DNA from 2 places in the Mesobacillus boroniphilus genome. Region 2 is predicted to be linked to the other one. Evidence: riboswitches for the same ligand, from Rfam matches in the RefSeq annotation. Region 2 holds a riboswitch; the other holds the start of a gene.
The links. A riboswitch is a leader RNA that binds a small molecule or an ion and turns the genes downstream of it on or off. The one in region 2 is predicted to bind cyclic di-GMP.
Positions count from the first base shown of each region.

Region 1: linked by a shared signal. The riboswitch ahead of DYI25_RS17090 (DUF192 domain-containing protein) and the one ahead of DYI25_RS15265 (OmpL47-type beta-barrel domain-containing protein) in region 2 are both predicted to bind cyclic di-GMP.

Region 1 covers NZ_QTKX01000002.1:862,440-866,658, forward strand. The annotation lists gene DYI25_RS17080 (PAS domain-containing sensor histidine kinase) at 1-1,160, shown strand, start outside; gene DYI25_RS17085 (SET domain-containing protein) at 1,199-1,579, opposite strand; cyclic di-GMP riboswitch class I at 2,007-2,092, shown strand; gene DYI25_RS17090 (DUF192 domain-containing protein) at 2,186-2,530, shown strand; gene DYI25_RS17095 (Flp family type IVb pilin) at 2,547-2,735, shown strand; gene DYI25_RS17100 (A24 family peptidase) at 2,912-3,433, shown strand; gene DYI25_RS17105 (TadE/TadG family type IV pilus assembly protein) at 3,430-3,813, shown strand; gene DYI25_RS17110 (pilus assembly protein TadG-related protein) at 3,823-4,219, shown strand, end outside.
Region 2 covers NZ_QTKX01000002.1:494,296-498,514, reverse strand. The annotation lists gene DYI25_RS15265 (OmpL47-type beta-barrel domain-containing protein) at 1-2,568, opposite strand, end outside; cyclic di-GMP riboswitch class I at 2,652-2,738, opposite strand; gene DYI25_RS15260 (hypothetical protein) at 2,902-3,075, shown strand; gene DYI25_RS15255 (flagellin) at 3,315-4,219, opposite strand, start outside.

The sequences.
Region 1 (4,219 bases), 370 kb from region 2:
ACTCTCCTTTCCGGAATAAGCATGGGAAAATCATAGCAATCATTGCGATTTACCGTGACATCACCAAAATAGTCAGCATGGAGCGTGAACTAGATAGAACCCGGGAATTGTACGAACTAATCACCGAAAATACGACCGATATGATCAAGGTGATTGATAAGAATAAAGTGATCCTGTATGCTTCTCCCTCACATGAAAAAGTAATAAGTCTGAAGACAGAGCAAATTATCGGCAAAAGCCTGAGTGAATTTTTGACGCCAGAGGAAGATGCCATCCTTGACAGAAAGCTGAAGGAAATTATCGAAACAGGTGAGCCGCAGATTTTACGGAAGAAGTTTACCACTTGCGACCTGAATTCTGTATACACAGAATACAATTTTTCGCCAATATACAATGAGAGAAAAGAGATAGAGTCCTTTGTCAGTGTCGGCAGGAATATTACGGACCGAGTCAAGAGTGAGGCAACAATTCGAAATTTGGACAGGCTGTCTGTTACCGGGCAGCTGGCAGCGGGGGTGGCTCATGAAATCCGCAATCCTCTGACTTCATTAAAGGGTTTTTCAAAATTATTGCAGACTTGCCTTGATAAAGAGAAGCAATCGGATTATCTGGCAATCATCATGAATGAACTTGACCGGATCGATATGATTGTCAACGAGTTTATGTCACTAGCAAAGCCGCAGGCCGTCCAGTATGTCAATGAGGACCTGAAGTCAATCCTGGACAGCACGATCAATATCATTAATCCGCAAGCATTGATGCACAATGTCCAAATCAACACAGCTTATCCAGAAGAGGACGTTAGACTATCGTGCAATCAGCATCAGCTAAAGCAAGTGTTTGTGAACTTTTTGAAAAATGCGATTGAATCCATGGCTGATGGAGGGGATATTTTCATAGAACTTCAAAAAAATGGCCCGAGAAAAGTGTTGGTCAGCATTTCGGATGAAGGAACAGGAATCGAATCAGACCGGCTTCGGTATCTCGGCACCCCATTTTACACTACGAAAGAAAAAGGCATCGGCCTTGGGCTGACAGTAAGCAATAAAATCATCCAGGAGCATAGTGGAACTATGAAGATTTCTAGCGAAAAAGGTCAAGGTACAACAGTGATTGTTGAATTGGATTGTTTCGAGACAGATGAAAACTTCTCAAAATAAAAAAATGCGGCTTCCTTAAAACGGGAGCCGCATTTTTGTTATTTCTCTTCATTGAACCAGAGTGGGTCGTTATTATCCACTTCACCATTGTAATTGATGACAATTTCTTCCCCAGCGCTTATGTCGCGATAGGCAAAGAAATCAAAAGTGTGATTGTCGAAATTGATATCATATGTTGCGTTAGGCTCATATGAGTGGTTGAATAACATCCCATAACCAAGGAGGATTGCAGAATGATTACTGCCATATTCGAAGGCATAATCAGCCAGCGCAGTCTTCTCGATGTGAACATGCTGGTCGTTTGGATAGGAAAGGACGGGAGCCTCATGGATTAGTTCGCCTTTTGCAATATCGCGAGTTGCGAATACCCCTCTGTTGAATTCTCCATCACTAATTTCAGAAGTCTTAATCTCAATCATTGTATCACCTGCTCGTTCCACTACTTTATTTATGTTTCATTCTATCAAGCATGACGGTAATAAAGAGTAAATGCAAGTTTTTAATATAAAACAAAAAAATTCTAAGCAAGAATCTCTAATATTTACCCTGCAAGACCTAAAAAGTTCATAAAAAACAATCTAATTTACCTATAAACATTAGTATGTCATGTGCCAAAGTAATTATTAATTTATTATGGTAAAAATTTCATTTTCTATTATTTTACATAAAAAATATGGCGTTAAAGGAAAAAGTGTGATTAATGGACTACTGACTAAGTATGTAGTTTTATAATCCTAGGACAATAGGTATAGTATAATTTTTTGAAAAATCAGGAAAAACGGTGGATTTTGTAGAACGATGTTTCAATTTATGATGTGTGTAAGAGATCAGTCGGATAAATACTGAACTCGACAAAGGCAAACCTGGTGAAAGCCAGCGACGCAAAGCTACAGGGGCTACGGCAATTCATGCTAGGCCAGCCAGCTACCGAAAGATCAGGGTGAATTACATGATGCGTGTATTCAGTGAACCCCCCTTTCGGTAAAGGCGGGGTTATTTTTGTACAGTCGGAGGTGAAAAGCGAAGTGAGGCTCGTGAACGAATCGAACGGCAAAGAGTTGGCAGCGAATGTAAAAATAGCAGATACCTTTTTCAGCAGATTCAAAGGTTTAATGCTGACAGATAGCTTGCCAGAAGGTCACGGTCTCTACATAAAGCCCTGCCCGTCCATCCATACCTTTTTTATGAACTATTCCATCGATGTTCTTTACATCAACGAGAACTATGAAATTGTAGGTGCGGACGAACAGCTAGAACCTGCAAAAATGGGAAAGCGCTACAAAGGTACGTATTCCGTCTTCGAGCTTCCAGAAGGCACGATCCGGAATACAGGAACGAAAGTCGGTCATTCAATCAAACTAATAAAATGAAAAGGGGTTTTAAACGATGATAGCAAAAATGAAAGCATTATTCACAGAAGAACAAGGACAAGGTATGACTGAGTACGGTTTGGTACTTGGAGTTATTGCGGTAGCGGTAGTTACTTTATTAGTATCTCTTCGCACACAAATCATAGCTATGTTTACTAATGTTGTTACTGCAGTAACAGGAGCTACTACAGGTACTACTCCATAATATGCATTGACGTACTTTCCATTTCATATCAAAGCACTCATTTATTCTTATCTACAGTTTGTGATGGAAGTTCGTTTAATTAATACAATCGCCAGTCAGAGGTACAGGCAGAAGGAGCCTCGCGTTGAGAAACGTGGGGCTTTTTTAAAACTCCTCAATGAAGATGAGGTGGAATAATGTGGTTTGATTTAATTTTAGTAGCTTTACTGGTTATTTGTGTAATAACCGATTTAAGAGAACGGAAGATTTATAACAAGGTATTGATTCCCTTTCTCGCGATTGGCCTGATCCTCAATATCGCAGTTGGAGGAATAGCAGGGCTTGGCCATGCCTTGGCCGGACTTGCTGTGGGATTTGCTATTTTGCTAATCCCCTATTTTCTTGGCGGAATGGGGGCTGGCGATGTGAAGCTGCTCGCTGTAATCGGTGGATTGAAAGGTACGGTCTTTGTTTTGACAGCTGCTGTTTATATGGCGCTGGCGGGAGGAATACTAGCGTTATTTGTCCTCTTTTTTCGGAAGGGTGCACTTAGCAGGATCAAACAGATAGGCAATTTTATAGGGGGATTGCGGAGCGGGGTGAAGATACCGCTAGCTTTAGATAAAGACTCTTTAAATGCAACGTATCCATATGGGGTAGCGATCGCCATCGGTGCACTTGCAGCGATTGTTTTCCCTTCTGGAGGAGGTTTGCTATGAAGAGGGATGAGCGTGGCCAGTCACTAGTTGAGACAGCCCTAATCCTTCCTGTCCTCATTATCATTTTGCTGGGTATCATTGATTTTGGAAGAATCATGTATTCATATGCCCATCTCCACATGGCAGCCCAGGAAACTGTCCGGATGGGCGGACTAGGGAAAAATGATACTGAAATTGTTACCTTCGCAAAAGATTATGTCACTCTTAACCCGATTGACCAGCTGAGAATTAACATTTCCCCGGGAGATGCAAGCCGTGATTCCGGTGATTACGTTACTGTCAAGCTTGAATATCCTTTTCAATTCTTTACTCCGTTTGTATCCAGTCTGTTTCCTTCTTCATTGTCAATTAAAGCGGAGTCTACGATCAGAGTCGAGTAGGAGGAAAAAATGATTAAAAGACTTTTATTTACTGATGAGTCTGGGAATACGATTATCCTTGCAGCCTTTTCTTTATTGGTCCTTTTAACCATAGCGGGTCTGGCCATTGATGGTGGCATGCTCTATATGACAAAGTCTGAGCTTCAGAAAACGGCCAATGCGGCTGTACTGTCAGGTGCTCAGGAGCTGACCAATAACGAGGCGAAGGTAGATGAAATAACAAGGAAGACTGTAGCTTCTCACAACAATGGGTCTGAGATAGAGAGTCTTTCAATCCAAATGAAGAAAAAGGTCGCTATTGATCTGGCAAAGACGGTTCCACTGGCATTTTCAAAACTGTTAGGAGTTGAATCTGTAAGAGTAAAGGCGCATTCAGCAGCTGAGCTTAGGACAATGGGCAGAGCTG
Region 2 (4,219 bases):
CCAACTTAAAACTACATCGTTACCCTTTTTAATTTCGTTATTTAAGCTCTCCGGTGACTTGATTTCGGGAAAAACAATATCAACTGGTACTGCAGTACCCTCTGGTGACTCGCCAAATCGATCACTAAAAGAATGAACTTGGTAGTAATGTTCTCCCTCAGAAATATTAAAAATTGTTGCGGTAGTACCTGTTACTGTAGTTTTGAGTGTTTTTTCTCCGTTAATAATTTCATATATATTGTATTTTGTTGCATATCCAACAGGTGCCCATTCGAGTTTTAGAGTATTAACATTTGTAACAGTCTGATTTGTAATCTCAGGTGGATCCATAGTGTAGTCTTGTATAGTTACCGTTAATTGTTTACCTGCTATTGATTCTCCGAACCGGTTACTGAAAGAATGGACTATGTAAGTATGGTTTCCTGCTGGCACTTTATAAATAACCTTTGCTAATGCAGAACCTTCATACTTCAATACTTTCTCATTGTTAACTATTTCATATACTTTGTAGTTGTCTGCATATTCAACCTCTGTCCAGCTTAGAACAAGGTCATTGCCATTTCTTACACTTTGGTTTACTTCCACAGGTGCTTCCATCACTGGATGGACCAATTGGAATTTCAGGTCAGAACCTTCGTTCGACTCACCAAAAAGTGTAGAGTTTGAATGAATGACAAAATGATAATCGCCAGCAGGTAAGTTTAAGAAGCTTGTAACCGTTCCGGTTATTGTTTTCTTTAAAACCTTTTCACTGCCTACTACCTGGTATACTTTGTATCCTGTTGCATTCTCTGCAGCAGTCCAATTGAGCTTAATGTCATTGCCATTTGTGACTGTATAAGCAGGATTTTCAGGAGGAAGCATAGTTTTTCCTTTTAAGGTAAACGTCAGTTGTGACCCTTCGTCTGATAGACCAAAACGAGAGGAGTATGAGTAAACGATATATGTATACTCTCCAGACGGCATGCTTGTAAATCCTTTACTTGAATTACTAACAGCAGCAACATATTTTTTTTGACCATCAACCATTTGATATATCCTGTAACTATCCGCATATTCAGCTAAGTCCCAAGTTAAAGTGAAATCAGTTTCGTTTATGATAGTCTCTTTTAAATTGGAAGGGGCTTTTATTACTGGTAGTACGAGTGTAACTGAAAGCTGCCTCCCCTTTAGGGATTCACCGAATCTGCTTGAGTATGAGTGAATTTCGTAAGTGTATTCACCGGCTGGCATTTTTGCGAACGTGTAAGAAGTATCTGAAACAGTTGCTTTGTATACCTTTTGACCATCCACTACCTGATAGATTTTATACCCTGTAGCATTTGGAGAGGTTTCCCAGTTTAAAACGATATCATTCCCATTTTGGATTTCATGTGTAAAATTAGCTGGTGCTTCCATCGTTACCTGATCGATAGATAAGTCTACCCGGCTGCCTTCGTCAGACTCGCCAAATCGGTCACTAAACGAGTGAATCACATAAGTATGATTCCCTGCTTCTGATTTTAAATATGTAATACTTGTACCAGTCACTTTTTCACTTTTTAATAGTTTTTCCCCGTTAACTATTTCATAGATATTGTAGCCGGTTGCATAGGCAACACTATCCCATTTCAGATAGATATCATTAATGTTCTTAAGTTCATAGATGAAATTTTCAGGAGCTGTCATGACAATTTCACCAATAGTGACTGACACTCGGCTACCCTCTGCTGACTCTCCGAACCGGTCACTGTTCGAGTGAACTTCGTAGACGTATTCACCTGCTGGAGCATTAGTAAATTTTAGCGTTGTACCTGCAACTGTGTTTCTTAAAACTTTTCCTTCTGTAGTAATCTCATATACTTTATAGTCTGTTGCATATGAGACTGTATCCCATTTAAGGGTTACATCATTTCCATTTGTTATCGTATAACTAAAGTTATTTGGAACATTCATTGTTGGATATACAATATCCACTTTTACATACGGAGAAAGCTCCGACTCTCCATACAAGGAGTTGGACGCAGTTACAGCATAGGTAAAGCTTCCTTCAGGAGCATTGGTAATCTTATATGATCTTGATGTTTGTGATGCAATTAAAGATTTTTGGCCATCATCCGAAAGTTGATAAATATGATATTGGTCAGCATATGTTGATGCAGGCCAGCTTAAAGTAATATCATTTCCGTTGGATACTGCCTTGGAAAGAGTGGTCGGTCCAACCATCTCAGGATAAACGATACCGACAGATACAGGAGCACTAGGTCCGGATTCTCCTTCTGCACTAAGTGTTGAAACCACATACCTGTACGATCCTTCTGCTAGATTATTAAAGTTATAACTCGTAGCTGTAGTTTTATCACGTAATATTAGTTGGCCTTCTGTAATTTCGTATATGTTATAGCCAGTCGCACCATATACTCCACTCCATGTGAGTTTCACATCATCTGGGGTAACCAGTTGGGCTGCCAGATTACTAGGAGGGAGAACACTTGTTGAAGCTAGTGCATTACCAAGTGGATAAAAAACTTGAGAAAACATAAGGAATAATGCAAGAATAGTCAATTTCCTGTAAAACTGTCTTTCCATTAAAAATCGTCCCGCCTTTCGGACAGAATCCAAACAAAAAAGAACCTTAAACAAGGTTCATAGGTAAACAGACTATGATTCCTTGTGGCAACCGGCTGCCATCCATAAAAACATGGAACAGGCCCTTGGCTTTGCGTCCTATAGTTTCCTATAGTTTGCCTTTTTCACTTTGGATAACTGTGAGTTTTAGTCTATTATACTACTAAACAACAGGAAATTTCTAGTTTATTTCACCTATATTTCTAATATATCCATTCTTTTTTTACTAGATAGTAACTTTAAAAACTAGAAACCAGTTGAGGATTGTTTTATTAAAGAAAGGTGAACTTTATTATGATAAATAAAAAAGATGGCCGTCTTACAGATGGCCATCTTGAGATATTAACGAAGAAGTTGAAGAACTCCTTGTGGTTGTTGGTTCGCTTGCTTTGCGACTGCACCTTTCAGTTGCAGAATAGACTATATCTTCACCCTGTAATCAGGGGCCGGGCACTTCGGACAGCTTAGCTGCCCTACGGGATTCATAGCCATAGCCTTCACCTTAGACCGTATTCCCTAGTCGTTGAACCTTCTCCACTCTTTCGAGACAGGAGCTCGGCTGCTGATTATCCATTATTGTATCTTCACCATTTTCAAACCTTCACGCCTGCTGTTTCCAGCTACGCTGTGGTTGATGAAGCTTTAGGAAGTCCCAGCAATTCACCCAGTGATGATCTTATCCGTTACCAGATAAGACGCCCTTATCATTATCTCAGAAGTTGTAAAACTCCCTGAGGCATCTGATTTGATTGAGCCAACATTGCTTGTGCTGCTTGAGAAAGAATAGAATTCTTAGTTTGCTCCATCATTTCCTTTGCCATATCAACATCTCTGATACGAGATTCAGCAGCTGTTAGGTTTTCAGATGATGTGCTTAGGTTGTTAATAGTATGTTCTAAACGGTTCTGGTTAGCACCTAGTTTGGCGCGCTCATCAGAAACAGATTTGATTGCTGTGTCAATACTAGTAATAGCACTTTGGGCACCTGTTGATGTAGAGATATCCACTCCATCAACACTTAACCCTTTAGTACTCATATCTCCAATTGATAACGCTAGTGTCTGGTTTTCGTTAGCACCAATTTGGAATGTATTACCTGATCCGGAGATTACAATAGCTGTTGCGTCTAAGTCTGCACCTAAAGCTGCATTGTTAAGCGAAACAGTAATTTCGCCATTACCAAATGTTAAAGTACCAGCATCTCCATCAGTCCAAACCTGAGATACTAGAGTAGTAGTACCATCTGAAATTGAAAAAGCTCCTGTCGGTACAGCCACTCCATCACCAGCAGTAATGGTCCAAGTACCTGCATCTACACCACCATTTGTATTTGCGCCGGTAACACCAGCAACTGCAAGTATTGTTGATGAAGTAGTATCCTGGTCTACCTGAGTACCAAAAGTACCATCAATTAATTTTTGAGTATTGAACTCTGTTTGACTAGAAATTCTGTCAATCTCACTCTTTAATTCAACTACCTCTTTGTTGAGTGCATCTCTATCTTCATCTGTATTTGTACCGTTGGCAGATTGAACTGATAGTTCACGCATACGCTGAAGAATAGAATGAGTTTCGTTTAGAGCACCTTCAGCAGTCTGAATTAATGAGATTG